2 regions of the Paenibacillus naphthalenovorans genome follow, and region 1 is predicted to be linked to the other one. Evidence: predicted binding sites of a transcription regulator. Region 1 holds the regulator's gene; the other holds the start of a gene.
What was found. Region 1 encodes LexA, which represses DNA repair genes until DNA is damaged. Its sites were predicted from a motif close to CGAACATATGTTCG; they were not measured.
Positions count from the first base shown of each region.

Region 2: the regulator LexA is predicted to act here: its motif matches at 3,601-3,614, upstream of IJ22_RS05835 (DNA polymerase IV).

Region 1 covers NZ_CP013652.1:2,041,423-2,052,651, forward strand. Annotated here, with positions in the region: gene metH (methionine synthase) at 1-1,194, opposite strand, end outside; gene IJ22_RS10185 (1,2-dihydroxy-3-keto-5-methylthiopentene dioxygenase) at 1,470-2,012, shown strand; partial or broken gene IJ22_RS26705 (transposase) at 2,193-2,471, opposite strand; partial or broken gene IJ22_RS27270 (transposase) at 2,525-2,924, opposite strand; gene IJ22_RS10195 (HAD family hydrolase) at 3,522-4,313, opposite strand; gene IJ22_RS10200 (hypothetical protein) at 4,338-4,847, opposite strand; gene IJ22_RS10205 (aldo/keto reductase) at 4,872-5,861, opposite strand; gene IJ22_RS10210 (DUF896 domain-containing protein) at 5,878-6,072, opposite strand; gene yneA (cell division suppressor protein YneA) at 6,163-6,528, opposite strand; gene lexA (transcriptional repressor LexA) at 6,672-7,292, shown strand; gene IJ22_RS10225 (SDR family oxidoreductase) at 7,549-8,448, opposite strand; gene glnA (type I glutamate--ammonia ligase) at 8,665-10,002, opposite strand; gene IJ22_RS10235 (MerR family transcriptional regulator) at 10,093-10,506, opposite strand; gene IJ22_RS10240 (methionine gamma-lyase family protein) at 10,713-11,229, opposite strand, start outside.
Region 2 covers NZ_CP013652.1:1,214,133-1,220,322, reverse strand. Annotated here, with positions in the region: gene IJ22_RS05860 (PLDc N-terminal domain-containing protein) at 143-328, shown strand; gene IJ22_RS05855 (hypothetical protein) at 629-805, shown strand; gene IJ22_RS26250 (hypothetical protein) at 900-1,043, shown strand; partial or broken gene IJ22_RS27265 (transposase) at 1,073-2,026, shown strand; gene gloA2 (SMU1112c/YaeR family gloxylase I-like metalloprotein) at 2,247-2,633, opposite strand; gene IJ22_RS05840 (cyclase family protein) at 2,620-3,378, opposite strand; gene IJ22_RS05835 (DNA polymerase IV) at 3,667-4,953, shown strand; gene IJ22_RS05830 (YolD-like family protein) at 4,950-5,294, shown strand; gene IJ22_RS05825 (right-handed parallel beta-helix repeat-containing protein) at 5,433-6,190, opposite strand, start outside.

The DNA of each region.
Region 1 (11,229 bases):
AAGCTCCAGAAACTTCTGCATATCCGCCATCTCGTCGCGATCCGGATCCTGCAGGCAGACGTCGATCACGTGGGCTCCGCCCTTCACTTGAGCGCGGGCAATTTCCGACGCTTCCTCATACTTGCCTTCAGCAATCAGGCGCTTAAATTTACGCGAACCCAGAACGTTTGTTCTCTCTCCAACCATGTACGGACGATTCGCGTCTTCAATATATACCGTCTCTATCCCGGAAACGGCCGGCGGGTGAGTCCCTCTATGCACCCGAGGCTTGTATGAGCTGAGCGTCTCCGCCAAGGCTCGAATATGGTCAGGCGTTGTACCGCAGCAGCCTCCGGCAATGTTCAGCCAACCCTGCTCGGCGAATCCCGCCATCTTCATCGCTAACGTCTCCGGAGATTCATGGTAATTTCCGTTCTCATCCGGCAGTCCTGCATTCGGGTAACAGCTGACGGCCGTACCGGCGATATCGGCCAGCGTCCGAATATGATCCCGCATAAATTCCGGTCCCGTCGCGCAGTTCAAACCGATCGAAATCGGCTCCAAATGCTCGAGGGAAATATAGAACGACTCGATGTTTTGACCGGCAAGCGTCGTCCCCATCGGTTCGATCGTACCGGAAATCATCAGAGGAAGCTTCCTGCCCATCTGATCGAACGCCTTGCGAATGCCGATGCTTCCGGCTTTCACGTTAAGCGTATCTTGGGAAGTCTCCAGCAGCAGCGCATCTACGCCGGCTTCGATTAACGCCAGCGCTTGTTCATAATAGCTGTCGATCAATTCATCGAATGTGACGCCGCCTGTGACCGAAAGCGTCTTGGTTGTCGGACCCATGGCGCCTGCCACATAACGCGGCCATTCCGGTGTACTGTATTTATTAGCTGCCTCGATAGCCAGCTTGGCTGCAGCCAGATTGATTTCCCGGGCACGATCCTGCAGACCATATTCCGCGAGCACCACGCTGGTAGCTCCGAAGGTATTGGTCTCAACGATATCCGCGCCTGCGGCAAAATAAGCTTCATGAATTTTACGGATAATATCCGGTCTGGTAAGAACAAGGATTTCATTACACCCGTCCAGCTCTTCCCCGCCGAAATCTTCCGCAGTGAGATTTTCCTGCTGGATCATGGTACCCATGGCACCATCCAATATCATAATTTTCTTTTGTAATTGCTCTTGCAAGGATGACTTATCCATCAATAATCCCCTTTCAAACTGCCGCCATACCTGTCGTCTCTTTTTCTCAACCAGCATCTCTTTCGTCGCTGTCGAATAAACACGAAATTCAGCAAATCGTTTATCCCTAAAGTGTACCAGAAACATGCCATGATGAAAAGGAACTTCCATCATGTTCAACAGCTCACGATGCAAAAAGATTGAAATCTTTCTCCAATACTCATCGACAGATGTGGCACCTTTCACTATAATATATATAGAAACGAACAATTCTTATAGGAGAAGAGGGATTTACCATGGCAGAAATCAGAATTCGCAATACCAACGAACGAATCACCGGCGAGCAAAATGTCAAGGCATTTTTGGATAAGCAAGAGGTGCTGTATGAACACTGGAACGCTGCGAAGCTGCCGGCTGAGCTTCAAGAAAAATTTGTACTGACCGATGATGAAAAAGCGCAAATTTTATCCACTTTCGATGCGGAAATCCGCGATCTTGCAAACCGCCGCGGGTACCGGACATGGGACGTCATCGCTCTTTCCGATGCGACGCCCAACCTGGATGAACTGCTTAAAAAATTCGAGCAGGTGCATACGCATACGGAAGATGAAGTGCGCGCCATTACAGCAGGTAAAGGCATATTCATTATTAAAGGCAGCGACGATGTAGGCTATTTTGACGTCGAACTGGAAGCAGGTGATGTCATTTCCGTACCGGAGAACAAGCCTCACTTCTTCACTTTGATGGAAAACCGCCAAATCGTGGCCGTTCGCCTCTTTATTGAAACGGAAGGCTGGATTGCACACCCGTTCGAGGATCCGACGTTCCAGAAGGCATAATTAAATAACAATGAACCCCGCCATATAAGGAGGCCACGGAAGAACTTACACTTTTTCTCGGGGCAGCCAAAGCAGGACGACGAAAAAGGGGCCGTCCCAAAAGTAGCTTTTAGCTACGCAGGGACGGCCCTGTTTTCTTAACTTCTCGTTTCCATACAGAAAAAAAGGTCGAGTAGAGGGCTATACTTGCTCTCTTACTCGACCTTTTTGGTGCATCGCCGCCCACTTTAATAAATTATGGGCAAGGGAAAGCCACCCGACCTCCAGGCTCACTTTGGGCAAGCCGCGAAGCAGGAAACGCCGGCAGTTCCGGTTGTTTTTCATTTGTCCGAACACACTCTCCGGTTCGATCATACGTCGAACCGACATCGCGTAGCCTTCCTCACTTCGCAGCTTTTCCCGCGTCTGCTGCTTGTAACGATGGTATTTGAGACTCACTCGGATTTCCCGGTTCCCTTTGGCTTTCGTGCAGGCGTCTTTTAAAGGACAGCCTGTACACTCCCGACTCCGGAATAGTGCTCCAGCTTGACGTACTTCTCCTCGACAAGAAAACCCAAAATGGCTGTAAAAACCGTTTCGAGAACATCTTTCATCCGCTCGGAGCGGAAGCGGTTAATGGTGCGGAAATCCGGCCGCTGTCTGGCCGCAAGCCACATGAACATGATATTTTCGCGGACGGCTTTGCGATCTGACGAGAGGAATAGATTCGCTGGGTGTAGGCGTACACGATGACTTTCGTAAGCATTTTCGGTTGGCAGCTATCCTGCCCCCACCCGGGTAAGCAGCTGCAAAGATATTGTCGTCTAACCGATTAACCGCATCATTGACAATGCGGACCAGATGCCCCGCGGGAATATCTTCTTCTAAATCCATTGGCAGACAGAGTTGATCCATGTTATATTGAATGTACAAAAGAAGCCCTCCTTTGAATGGTTGCTCGTCACTTCCATTTTACCAAGGTTTGGCTTCTTTTTGTTTTACAAAATTAAAAAAGGGGGTATCCCCGTCACCTCAGTGACCTCCATCCGATTCAAGGTTCCGAACAATCTGGTCAAAAAGCGGCATCGAGTTTAAAGACTATGAATGGCCGGAACCAGTACTTCCTAAATTCAGAGAGCATTAAAACGAATTAACCGACTTCAATCAAGTCGGTTACTTTTTCATATATTGAACTTTTTACTAGCCAGTTGCTCTAAGACTGAGTCAAACCGTACGGGGGACGGTTTATATCCAAATGCTATTGGCTGGAATGAATCATTGTATGGGGTTTCAGGCCAAACGATTTCTAAAGAGAAAATACGGGAACATTAGGTGTGATCACAAGCATTAATCTTCCCATGCCAATAAAACCAGGTGAATCGAATAGCTTAATTATACAGGAAAAAAGGTACAGCCTTCTCATTTATTTTAGGGACTGTACCTTTTTTAATCCAAAGGGACTTTTTCAGTGGCCTCCCCTAACAGAGGGGTTTTCTTTTACCGACAATATGATAAAGTATTAGGACCAATTTACAACGAATCGATGACCGATTGAATCTCACGCAAGCTTTTGATTTCGTGCGACGGTACGATGTCATCCGTACGCTTTAGGCCGTGGCGGTTGATCCACATATTGCGCATACCGACGGTATTGGAGCCGAGAATATCCGTCGTCAGCTTATCCCCGATCATCACACCTTCATCCGCTTGAATCCCTAACAAACCCATTGCGTGTTCAAAGATCGCAGCCGCCGGCTTCCCTTGACCGAAATCTCCGGAGATGACGATATGATCAAAATACGGAGCAAGCTCAGGAACGCCTGCCAGCTTTTCCTGTTGCAAATCGGGCGAACCGTTCGTCAAAAGGAGCAGCTGGTACCGGCCCTTCAGCTGCTCCAGCACCTCGAATGTTTCCTCATAGACGATAGGGCGATTTCTTCGTTCTACGGGAAACAGCTCTCCAAGTTTATAGCCAAGCTCCTTGTCTTCAATGCCTACCGCTTTCAACCCGCGTGTCCAAGACTCGGTACGGTATTGGGGAGCCAGCGCTTGAAGCTTGCGAAATTCTTCTTGTTTCCCTTGGGTAAAATGCGCCCAGAGTCCTTCAAACGGGTTAATTCCGATCATTTTTGTGAACGGGAACGTCTCGTACGATTCATATAAAGCGCGGGCTTCACGTCGTACGGCTTCCTCCAACTGATCCGGATCCACTTGATAATGTTTAGCCGCTTCAGCACAGGTTGCTTGAAAAGCTTCTTTCACACTGCGGTCGTCCCACAGCAGCGTATCATCCAAATCAAAAAGTACTGCTTTGATCGCCATAAAAAGTGTTCCTCTTTCCAGATGTTAATCTTGTATTAACGTCACGTTGTATTTTTCAGCATACTCCTGAAGCTTGATTCTGGCGGAATCGATCGGAAACATATGATAGATCTTGGTGAAAACCCACCGTTTTCCTTTTGCCTTAAAGTTAATGACTATCGCGTCTTTGCTTATGGTAATATCCTTGATTTGGTCCGCGTCATAAAAACGGTCCCCACCAAATCGGCGGGAAGATAAGGTTTTTTTATCGATTTTCAAAAAAGGGCGACGAATCCAATAAATCAGTAACGCCAGAAATATATAGCTTGCTCCTGTAATCCAATACAGCTGTTCTTGCCCGGGTTGATTCCGAAACACGATAAAGCAAAAAACACCGGTAGCCACGAGCAGCATCGGCAAAAACCAGCTCCGGCCTTTGAATATGACCGAACCGTCGGCATTTACTCCCGATATCTCACCTTTTCCGCTCTTCCTCCGCTGCATATTAGAAATTTTCGTATTTTTACGAACCATACGTTCCCACTTACGTGACATGATGAGTGCCCCTTATATCGTCATTTACACCTTGCGCGAAAATTTATCAATAAATCGGGTTGGATATTCGTATTCCAGAGCGCTTACATCATCCAGACGCTGCCACAAGGAGTCGTCCAGCTTCCAATCCACCGCTCCCATGTTTTCCTCGAATTGTTCCAATGTCCGCGCGCCAAAAATAGGAGAAGTGATGCCCGGTTTATGAATCAACCAGTTCAATGCCACCTGAGCCGGGGTCTTGTCCGTCTCATGGGCAACCGAAATCAATTCATCCAGAATGCGGAAGTTTTTCTCCGTATTGCGAATTTCCCAACGGCTTTCTCCCGTTTTAGACGCCAAACGCCCTTCCGTCGGTTCCTGTCCACGAACATATCTTCCTGTCAAGAAGCCGCCGCCAAGAGGAGCCCAAGGGATCACACCAACGTTTTCCTCCAAACAAAGAGGCAAAACCTCACGATCCATTGTACGGCATACTAAACTGTACTGCGGTTGAATGGAGATAAAACGGGCATAACGATTAAAGTCACTGATGCTTAATGATTTCATCAGCTGATAGGCCAAAAAGTTGGAGCAGCCGATATACCGTACTTTGCCTGAAGTAACCAGATCATCCAAAGTTCTCAATGTTTCTTCTATGGGCGTAATTTGATCCCATACATGCATTTGATATAAATCGATATAATCAGTGCCTAATCGACGAAGACTGGCTTCCACACCGTCGAGAATATGTTTTCGGGATAAACCGACGTGATTGACATTATTACCTGTAGGAAAGCGTACCTTGGTCGCCAAGATCACATCGGAACGACGCTCCCGAATCGCTTTTCCCACGATCTCTTCGGAAACACCGGAGACATACACATCCGCCGTATCAATAAAGTTTCCTCCGCGATCCAAAAAACGATGAACCATTTCAATCGAGTCTTGTTCGTTTGTCGTATTTCCGAATGTCATTGTTCCTAAACAAAGCTCGGAAACGGCAATTCCGCTTTTGCCCAAAACACGATAATTCATCCCTTAACCCCCCTTCTTACTTCTTCTCTTCCTGATCAACAAACTTGATGTTATCCAGTTGACCACGCAAGGAGGTTTTAAAAGAATCGATATACTTCCTTCTTAATCCATTGCGTTCATCCAGTTCGGCATCGGTTAGCCCTTCCGATTTCGCTTTGCGGGCCAATTCGTTAATTCGCCGCACCAATGCATCATGATTCGATTCACTCATGCCGATCCTCCCGGTAATGTCATTTCAAATTATACTTTGACATTACCGAATCTGATTGTCAAGAGAAGCAATACGGCACATGCGCAGCGATTAGGGAAGCAACAATTTTTGTCCTACTTGCAAATGGGAATTCTTAAGATGGTTGATCCCTTTGATCTGATGTATATATTCCCTTATATCCTGTCCTTGGTCCGCATATTGAGAGGCAATGCTCCAAAGCGTGTCCCCCGATTCAACCTCCACGTAAGAATATATCTGAGGCTGCGAGGATGCCGCATGAACATCTTGGTCAAAAAAGAAGCTGAACATCGTAGAGATAAAGAACACTGCACAAAAAAGCAAGGCACCCAAAACGGCAGCGTGAACATATGTTCCCTTATTATTATCATTATGCTTGGTTAGCATTACCTGGCGGGAATGATAGTTATGTATAAGCCGAGAATTTTGAATCATCATGATCGACCTCCAAACATTTGTTCTGTTTTTAATCTATCAGGAACATTTGTTTGTGTCAACCATTTATTCGAACTTATGTTTGTACGAACTCCGGTTCTATGTTATACTTCTAAGTAATGATTACCAAAAATGGAGTGATGATCTTGAGCAAAATTTCCAATCGGCAGCAGGCGATTCTAGACTTTATCAAGAATGAGGTCAGAGAAAAAGGCTATCCCCCTTCAGTAAGAGAGATCGGAGAGGCTGTGGGACTGGCATCCAGTTCCACAGTTCACGGGCACTTGGAACGTTTGGAAAAGAAAGGAATGATTCGCAGAGACCCGACGAAGCCGAGAGCTATTGAAATATTGGACGGAAGCTCGGCGGACGGCGCATTCTCCGTATCGGTTGCCAGAGTGCCTTTGATCGGGCGCGTTACCGCCGGCGTACCTATTACCGCGACGGAGAACATCGAGGATTACTTCCCGCTGCCCAGCCATTATGTAAAAAATGATAACGTCTTTATGCTAAGCGTAATCGGAGAAAGTATGATCGAGGCCGGTATTCATAACGGGGATTATGTTATCGTACGCCAGCAGCAAACCGCCAATAACGGAGATATTGTCGTTGCCATGACCGAAGACGATGAAGCGACAGTGAAAACCTTTTATAAGGAAAAGGATCATATTCGACTGCAGCCTGAGAACCCGACGATGGAGCCGCTGAGACTCAAGAACGTCACGATCTTGGGCAAAGTCATTGGTGTATTCAGAAATATTCAATAATTTTTTCCCTTTCACCGCCGATTCCGCCGGTTGAAAGGGATTTTTTATATCAACGCATTTATGGCGAGTCTTTGGAAAGCGAAGAAGGATTTTACCGCTGAAATCCACTTTTTATGAGCCCAGTGCACCGCAGGAAATCTTGTTGAGCGTTTGCAAGCATATGATCTGCGTAAAATAAGCCTGTTCCGGCGTTATGCGGATAAGCGGCTTGTTTAGGCTTGTTTATATATGATCCTCAATTAGAAAAACCAAAAATCTACGTCGTCACCATAGCTCCACCGTTGACATGGACAACCTCACCGGTCACATAGCTGGAATCATCTGATGCCAGAAACACGTAAGCCGGAGCCAGCTCGAACGGCTGCCCTGCACGCTTCATCGGAGTATCCAGGCCGAAGCGCGATACTTCATACGCCGAATAGCTGGAGACGATCAGCGGAGTCCAGATTGGCCCCGGAGCGACGGCATTGACCCGAATTCCCCGTTTCACCAAGGATAGAGCCAGCGAACGCGTGAACGAGACGACGGCTCCTTTTGTGGAAGAATAATCGATCAGCTCGGGTGCACCTCTATATGCGGTGATCGAGGCCGTATTCACAATCGCGCTTCCCGGCTTCAGATAGGGAAGCGCGGCTTTCGTCATATAGAACATCGGGTAAATGTTCGTGCTGTACGTATTGTGCAGCTGTTCGGCGGAAATGTCGGACACGCTTTCCTGCGGAAACTGAACGGCCTGATTCAAAATCAAGATATCGATTTTTCCAAAGGTGCGGAGCGTTTGATATACCGCTTCCCGGCACACCGTTTCCATCCTCAGGTCGCCGGGTATGAGCAAGCATGCTCTGCCGAGCTGCTCGATGCGCTGTTTTGTTTCGTATGCGTCCCGATGCTCATATAAATACGGGATGGCTATATCGGCTCCTTCCTTGGCAAAGGCGACGGCGACCGCCCGACCGATGCCGCTGTCACCGCCGGTAACGATTGCAACCTTGCCGCGCAGCTTGCCGCTGCCGACGTAGTGCGGGTTTTCAAAAATCGGACGGGGCGTCATTTTGTACTCCAGTCCGGGCTGCACGGGCTGATGTTGAGGCGGGAATGCAACCGGCTCCTCGATACATTTCGTTTCTTTTCCATAATAGGGATAAACGGGTATCATATTGACCTCCTGAACTTCTTATTCAGATGGCCTATTGTATTCCAGCAGGATCGTAACTGTGCAGCCTGGCTGGAACTTGCGTCCACTCCGCTAAGGGAAAAAGCGATGGCCGCGCCTATGGAGCCTCATTCTACTTACAGAGGTCAGCCAAAACAACAAATAATGCCCACAAAAAGAAAAATCCCTTAACGCTTAAAGCGCCAAGGGATTCCCCGATTAATACAGCGTCAAATATTGATCCCGCTCCCATTGATGAACCTGAGTGCGGTAAATGTCCCACTCGATCTCTTTCAGCTCTATGAAGTGTGCAAGTGCGTGATCGCCGAGCGCGTCGCAAATGACATCGTCGCGGAGCAGCTCGTCCAACGCCTGCTTCAAATCAAGCGGAAGACTTGGAATGCCTTGCTCTTCCCGCTCTTCTTCACTCATCACATAAATGTTGCGGTCCGTTGGAGGCGGCAGTTGCATTTTGTTCCGGATGCCATCGAGACCGGCCTTCAGCATGACCGCCAGAGCCAGGTAAGGATTCGCCGCCGGATCCGGATTCCGCACTTCCACGCGTGTGCTGACGCCGCGGGATGCAGGAATACGAATCATCGGGCTGCGGTTGCTTGCAGACCAAGCCACATAACAAGGCGCCTCATAACCTGGTACAAGCCGCTTGTAGGAGTTGACCGTCGGATTGGTTATTGCGGCAAAAGCGCGGGCATGCCGCAGTATGCCGGCCATGTATTGTCTGGCTGTCTCGCTTAAGCCCAGCTTATCGCTCTCATCATAGAACACATTCTCTTTGCCGTTGAACAATGATTGATGGCAATGCATTCCGGACCCGTTCACTCCGACCAAAGGCTTCGGCATAAACGTGGCGTGCAGACCGTGCTGTCTGGCAATGGTTTTGACGACCAGCTTGAAGGTCTGAATTTGATCCGCGGCTTTAATCGCGTCCGCATATTTAAAATCGATCTCATGCTGACCCGGAGCCACTTCGTGGTGAGATGCTTCGATTTCGAATCCCATTTCTTCCAGCGTAAGTACAATTTCACGACGGCAGTTCTCGCCAAGGTCGGTTGGTGCCAAGTCAAAGTAGCCGCCCTGGTCGTTTAATTCTGTCGTCGGATTGCCCTTCTCGTCGGTTTTGAACAAGAAAAACTCAGGCTCAGGCCCGACGTTCATTGCGGTGAAGCCCATTTCTTCGGCTTCTCTCAATACGGATTTCAGAATACCGCGCGGGTCGCCCGGGAACGGACGGCCATCCGGCAAATACACGTCGCATATTAAGCGGGCAACACGGTCTTCCGTTACCCAAGGGAACACGACCCAAGTATTCAGATCGGGGTATAAGTACATATCCGATTCTTCAATGCGCACATAACCTTCAATCGAGGAACCGTCGAACATCATTTTGTTATCGAGGGCTTTCTCCAGTTGACTTACAGGAATTTCCACATTTTTGATGGTTCCAAGCAAATCTGTGAACTGAAGTCGAATGAACCTTACGTTTTGTTCCTTGGCGATGCGCAGAATATCTTCTTTGGTGAAATTCTTATCTGTCACTGTGAAATCTCCTCCTTAAACTAAGTGGCAAAATTAACGGAGCATGCCCGGTACGCTTGAAAACGGTACCGGACATGCTCCGGTCAAAGCCTACTTTCTGAAAAAACGGGATAATTCTCCCTGGATCAAGGACACTTGATTAGGACGCCGGCCTCCACCCAAGAGCTGTTGTTTCAGTATCCGGTGAAGCTGCGTGTCGCTCAGCTCTCTACGCTTGACTTCCGTCTGCTCATTGAGTATGGTAGCATCCTCGGAATCCTTATCAACCGGCAGCAGCACCTGCTTGATCCCGGCGATGTTAACGCCTTTCTCGATCAAATCCTTGATCTCGAGGAGACGTTCTACATCATTAAACGAATACAACCTTTGGTTTCCTCCGGTCCGGGCCGGGATGACGAGCTCATGCTGCTCGTAGTACCGGATTTGTCTGGCGGTCAAATCGGTCAGCTTCATTACGATGCCAATCGGAAAGAGCGCCATATTTCTGCGGATTTCATCAGTCATGACCATCACTCCTAAGCTACTCTGGAACCTTACCTCTATTGTAACCTTACCGGAAAACATATGTCAAGCTGTGTTAGGTTTATGCCATATGTTATTTTTGATTACAGCGGCTAACTTCCTATAGCAATAAGTCCTGCTCCTGAGCAGCAGCCGTCAGAGCTTGTCCGCGGCTTTGGCAAGTGAAATAGCTGGCCGAGCTGCGGGAATTAAGCGAGCAGTCCCCGGTCGATCATGTTTTGAATGGCCGTCAGCACACCCATCTTGCAATGGGAGTAGGTTAATCCTCCCTGCATATAAGCGATATAGGGCTCCCTGATCGGAGCGTCGGCAGACAGCTCCAGGCTTCCGCCCTGGATAAAGGTGCCTGCAGCCATAATGACGGGATGCTCGTAGCCGGGCATGTCCCATGGTTCCGGCACGACGTGAGCGTCAACCGCGGCGGCTTGCTGAATCCCTTGTACAAAAGCGATTAAATGCTCGGCGCCCGTAAATTGAATCGCTTGGATAAGATCGGTGCGAGGGTCGCTCCAATGCGGGCTTGTCGTAAATCCGAGCTGCTCGAACACCGCGGCGGCGAACACCGAGCCTTTCACGGCTTGTCCAACCAGATGAGGAGCCAGAAACAAGCCTTGATAGATGGATCTTGTCGTACCGAGCATAGCCCCGACTTCCCCGCCGATCCCCGGAGCCGTTAATCGATACGAAGCCAGCTCTACATACTTG
Region 2 (6,190 bases), 830 kb from region 1:
CCGTAATCATACCAGCCGATACACCCGGCTCAAAAGAGCGGATTTTTTTATATTGAAACTTCCAAATTTTCGTTATAATCAGGAATAGAATACAATTCGAGGTGAGAGAATGGTTGTGGAACCAGGCTTTATGTTTAGCGGTATGATCATTTTTGTTTTCGTATTTGGCCTTGTGCTTTCTGTATTACATATCGTTTTAAGCATTTGGGCTTATCGGGATGCTTTGAGCAGGGGCAAAAGCCAGGAATATGCGATTATCGTGCTGTTTGGCCTACTGTTTTTTCCAGTGATGGGCCTTATCGTATATTTAGTCATCCGAAATGATTGAGCGTTAACCCAGGGCCTCTGTCGCTAGACGGGCCGTTATGATAAGCCTTAAATCAAGCATGCCTTTTGTTAGTCTACGGGCATTGGCCAGTAAGGTTCTATATGTGTGATATCGAGCGGTTTTCATCATAAACCCCCGGATGAAACAATAAACGAAATTGCAAACGGAATCAGCGCTCTGCTTGTTGTCATATCTCATTTTTATGGAGAGGCGTTTTTTTGCCGTGAAAGATTTACATAAAAAGAAACGGTTCTGTATACCATACAAAGGATAAAAATCCCCGGAAGGACGATGAATACAATGGACAATGAAAAGGATTATCTCAACGATACATCCAATACCGCTGCTGGCATCAATACACCACCCGATCAGCAGGATGTGGCCGCAACCGATTTACTGAATGATTTCGTTGAACAGACAATGGATAATATACAACATGCCTTCGATGGCGATGATGAAGATTCCAATAAAAAATAAAGGGTGCGTCATTTCACTTATCTTGTACAAGCGCGGACACGAATTCTTCCTTTCAGCCGTACACTGATTGCAAATACCGAAAGGACGGATCGCGATGAACAAGATGGTTGAGCATGCTATCAAGGTGCTTACGGAAGATAAAGACATGATCCAAATGTTTAAGGATATGGAAGTGCTGCAGAAAGAATTGGAAGTGCTGTTCAAACAAATGGAAAATTTGAAAAAACAAAACAAATAGTGCAAGGGGGTGTCCCATAAGTCACCGAGGTGACGGGGTACCCCTTTTTCATTTTTGTAAAACAAAAGGTGTGCGCCTACACCCAGCGGATCTATTTCTCACGTCAGATCGCCAAAGCCGTCCGCGAAATTATCATGTTCATGTGGCTTGCGGCCAGACAGCGGCCGGATTTCCACACCATTAACCGCTTCCGCTCCGAGCGGATGAAAGATGTCCTCGAAACGGTTTTTACAGCCATTTTAGGTTTTCTTGTCGAGGAAAAGTACGTCAAGCTGGAGCACTATTTCGTTGACGGAACCAAGATCGAAGCCAATGCCAACAAGTATACGTTTGTATGGGGAAAGGCAGTGGTAAAGCACAAGGCCAAGCTGCAGGAAAAAGTGAAGACACTGTTTGCGAGCATCGAAGCGGCAGGGCAACAGGAAGAACAGGAAGAGCAAGGCCGGGATCTGCCAGAGCTCGGCGAAGCCGCCAGCCTCACAAGCGAAAAGCTGGAGAAGGCGGTTCAGCAGTTGGAGGAGCAATTGCAAAACAAACCCAAAGACAAGCCATTGAAAAAAGCGGTACGGGTTCTGCGGAAGGACTTGCTGCCCCGACTGCAGAAGTATGAACAGAATCAAGCGATCTTGGGATAACGGAACAGCTGCAGCAAAACCGATCTGGACGCAACGTTCATGCGAATGAAGGAGGATCACATGCGAAATGGGTAATTGAAGCCCGGATACAACGTACTGATCGGAACGGAAAACCAATTTATTGTCGGTTACAGTCTGCATCAGCGTCCAACGGATACACGCTGCTTGAAACCGCATCTGGAGAAAGTGAAAGCGGCTCTAGGCAAACTGCCGGATACAGTCATTGCCGATGCAGGGTATGGCGGAGAAGAAAACTACGCCTATTTGGAGCAAGAAGAAGTTCAGGCCATTGTCAAATACAGCACCTACCACAAAGAGAAATCGAAGAAATGGCAACTGGAGGTCGGGTGGCTTTCCCTTGCCCATAATTTATTAAAGTGGGCGACGATGAACCAAAAAGGTCGAGTAAGAGTGCAAGTATAGCCCTTTACTCGACCTTTTTTTCTGTATGGAAACGAGAAGTTAAGAAAACAGGGCCGTCCCTGCGTAGTTAAAAACTACTTATGGGACGGCCCCTTTTTGCGCTTCGAGGCTTTGCGCGAGTGCGTCATGATCAAGCAAGCGTTCGTTATTTCTCATACAGCTCGAGCGGAAGCGCATCGGGGTCGGAAAAGAAAGTGAACCGCTTTCCCGTTGTTTCGTCGATGCGGACGGGCTCGACTGCAACGCCTTGATTTTGCAGCTTTTGGACCGCCTCTTCGATATCGTCCACCTCAAAAGCCAGATGCCTCAACCCCTGCGCTTCCGGGTAGCTGGGTCTTGGCGGAGCGCCCGGAAAGGAGAACAGTTCGATCTGATGATCCTTCCCTACCAGCAGGTCCAGCTTATAGGAATTTCGTTCCGCCCGGTACGTTTCGCGGATTACCGGAAGACCGAGCACCTCCGTGTAAAAAGCTTTGGATTTCGCATAGTCGGAGCAAATGATAGCGGCGTGATGTATTTTATTGATGTTCAGCATGATGAACAGATAACCTCCTGGCCTCATTCTTCGGGATCCAAGCAACCGCCCGAACCGGTGAGCCGGAACCGCCTTTAATCTTGAGCGGAAAACCGATAAAGAAGGATTCTCCGGCAATCCGCTCCAATCCTTTCAGGTTTTCAAAAATGGTAATGCCATTCCCGAGAAGCTGATAATGTGCCGGATAGCCGTCTGAATGCGAACTGTCAACGGCCAGCGTATCGCATCCCACAGCCTTTATTTTTTTGGATGCCAGATAGGCGGCAGCTTCCTCGCTCAGACCGGGCCAACTGGCCGTGTAGGTTCGGCCGGCGGATCGCGGCGTCCAATACCGGTCCCAGCCAAACCGGAATAATACGATATCCCCTTCTTCAATGGAAAAATGTTCCCTTTCCCACGAGAGCACCTCTTGCCTGGACACCAGATCCGAAGCTTCATAGCTGGAGAAATCGAGGGTCAACGCCCTTCCCATACAATGCTCCAGGGGTGTTTCCGCCATATACCGGTGTGCAGGCTCCCCTTCCTTCAAGAAGTGTCCCGTAGCATCTACATGCGTACCGCAATGTTCATTGATGAGCAGTTGGCACACAAGCGCCGGACTTCCTGTCTCGAACGAATCCCACTTGGTATGAAAATAGCGCGAGTGCGTCGGATAAACCGGCATATCCTCCTCCAGCACATGGGTTAAATCGATCATTTCCATGCTCTCAACGGCATGAAGCAGATTTCGAACACTGCTCATCGTTTCTCATCCTCCTCACAGGTTATGACCCATCCAACCATAGACCCTCAGGCCAAATAACGGCACGCAGAAGTTCATAAACGGAAACAAACGAACGCCCAAGCCTATCCGGGACGTTTATCTCTTATAACCATTATCTTCCATAGGCGCCGCTTATGTCCAGCCTTCTCCCCCCAATATCGGGTCTCGGAAAAAATTACCTGAGGCTCTCCTATTGAAATACGAATATTTGTTCGCTATCCTGTGTATGTTAAGAACATACGTTCTGTAAGTGAGGGTGAACATCATATGCTGACTTCCGTTTCAACTTCTAACAAGAGCGCGCGCACCATCATGCTGGCGGACTGTCAGTCGTTTTATGCCAGCGTAGAAAAAGCGGATCACCCGGAATACAAAAATAAACCCGTTGCTGTGGCGGGAGATCCCGCACGCCGGTCCGGAATCATTCTGGCCGCTTGTCCTATAGCCAAAAGCTATGGAGTAACCACCGCCGAACGGCTTGGCGAAGCATTGAACAAGTGCCCGGATCTGGTTGTGGTACGTCCCCGCATGCAGCATTATATCGATGTTTCGCTGATGATTACACAAATCTATGAAGAGTATACCGATCTTGTTGAAGTATTCAGCATCGACGAGCAATTTCTGGACGTTTCGGCAAGCTTGTCCATTTTCGGGGATCCTGTAACGATTGCCCGGTCGATTCAACAGAAGGTCCTGAGGCAAACCGGGGTATGGGTGAGGATCGGAATCAGTTCCAACAAAATACTGGCTAAAATCGCAACCGATATATGGGCCAAAAAGAATGAGAGCGGCGTGTTTACCCTACCCGCTTCACAAGTGGAAGATTTACTGTGGCCTCAGCCCGTAAATAAGATGTTCGGAGTCGGCTCCCGTATGACGGCTCATTTTACCCGCTTTGGCATGCATACCATAGGCGATATCGCGAGAACGCCGCTTCCGCGCCTCAAAGCTCGATTCCGTGCCTATTTCGGCAAGCAGTCGGATATCCATGCCGAGGTGATGTGGCGGACGGCGAACGGCCTGGATGAAAGTGTGGTTACTCCCAAAACCTTTGATACTCCGCCCAAGTCCATCGGACACATGATGACTTTACCCAGAGACTACACGAAAACGACCGAGGTGGACACGATCCTTCTCGAGCTCACGGAGGAGGTCTGCCGCGACTGCCGGCGTAAAGGATATATGGGTTCCGTAGTGACGGTGAGCTGCATGTGCAGCCCCTACGAAGCACCGACCGGATTTTCCCGCCAGATGAAGATGCCGGACCCTACGAATCATACGAATACGGTATTCAAAGCCGTGAAGAAGCTTTTTTATCGCTTTTGGGACCATATGCCAGTACGCCGCCTCGGCGTCACCTTAAGCCAGTTGACGAATGATCAAAATTATCAGCTTACTTTATTCGAGGATCAAGAAAAAATCAGGTCTTTAGAGAAAGCAACTGACTTGATAAAGGATCGGTACGGGAGCTCGGCCATTGTACGGGCTTCTTCGCTGACTGCGGCCGGCCAAGCCGTGGAGAGATCATTGAAAATCGGAGGACATTATAAATGAAAGACAACAAATTGACACCCGGCAAAAACATCCTATGGGAGTCCTCACGCATGATGCTGCCCGAGCATAAGGAGCAATTGCTCCGGCACCGCCGCGAGCTCGGCAGACAAGAGAAGCCGACGCTCGACGAGCAGCGCTTGGAGGAGCTTGGACAGACGCTCGGCATCGCGCTCCATGAAGACGCGGCGCTGCGCCTTACACTGTATGATAACGGGGAGCGCAAGTCGATCGACTGTACGATTCTGCAGGCCGATCTGCATCTGCAGCGGATCAAGGTACGCTGCAGTGAAGGCTCCACATGGGTAAGGCTAGCCGACTTGATCGGCGCCGAACTGCTGTGAGCAGACTCTCTCTTACGCAGCAGGAGAAATTCCCTCGCTTCATATTTTCTTGCGCTTCCATAAAAGAAGGGGATCCGGGCGCGGGAAGGCATATAACAGCCGGCATCACTGCACTAATCCGGCATCGGACGGTATCCGTCAGAAGCCGCTTTTTGCCGTATCCGTCCCTTGATCCGCAAGGGCTTCGCCATTCCCTGTACCGGAATTGCCGTATACCGTGTTGCTTTCACAGCGGGCGCTGCCGAGCCGGATGGCTGCCGAGGAGCAGCTAAACAGCGTATTGCCTGATACCAGGTTGCTGCGGCACCGGGCCCCGCTCCCTTCGCCCTTGGTATTCAGCAGGATGCCGGTTTTCACACGCCGGACGTCGTTGCCTGTCACGGCATTGCCATCGCTGTTCAGCAGGGCAATGCCTTCCGGCGCGCCGTCGACCTTATTGCCGGAAATGAGATTGCCCGCCGGACGCTCCAGCTCCGCCGTTCCTTCTCCTTCAAGCATAATGCCCGTAAACGCCGCCCGGGAAATGACATTGTGCTGAATCAGATTGTCCGTGCTGTAGCTGCGCAGCAGGATGCCGCGAGAACAGCTCGTCTCGTCCTTGGCCAATCCGGCGCCGGAAGCCGTGTTTCCTTCAATCCGGTTATGCGAGCAGGGCTTGATCTTCGAGGACACGACCACAAAGGCGTCTTTGCATTTCTCCGCCGTATTGCCGGATACGGTCGAATAGGAGCATCCTGCCGACAAATAGATGCAGGGTCTGGGCAGCTGCACAAACCGGTTATCCGTAATCCGAAGCCCTTCTCCGGATTCGGCCACGATACCGTATCCCTCATTATCATTACCCGCTGAAAGCAAGGAATTGAACAAGCAGCCGCTCACTGCAACATGCCGGCAAT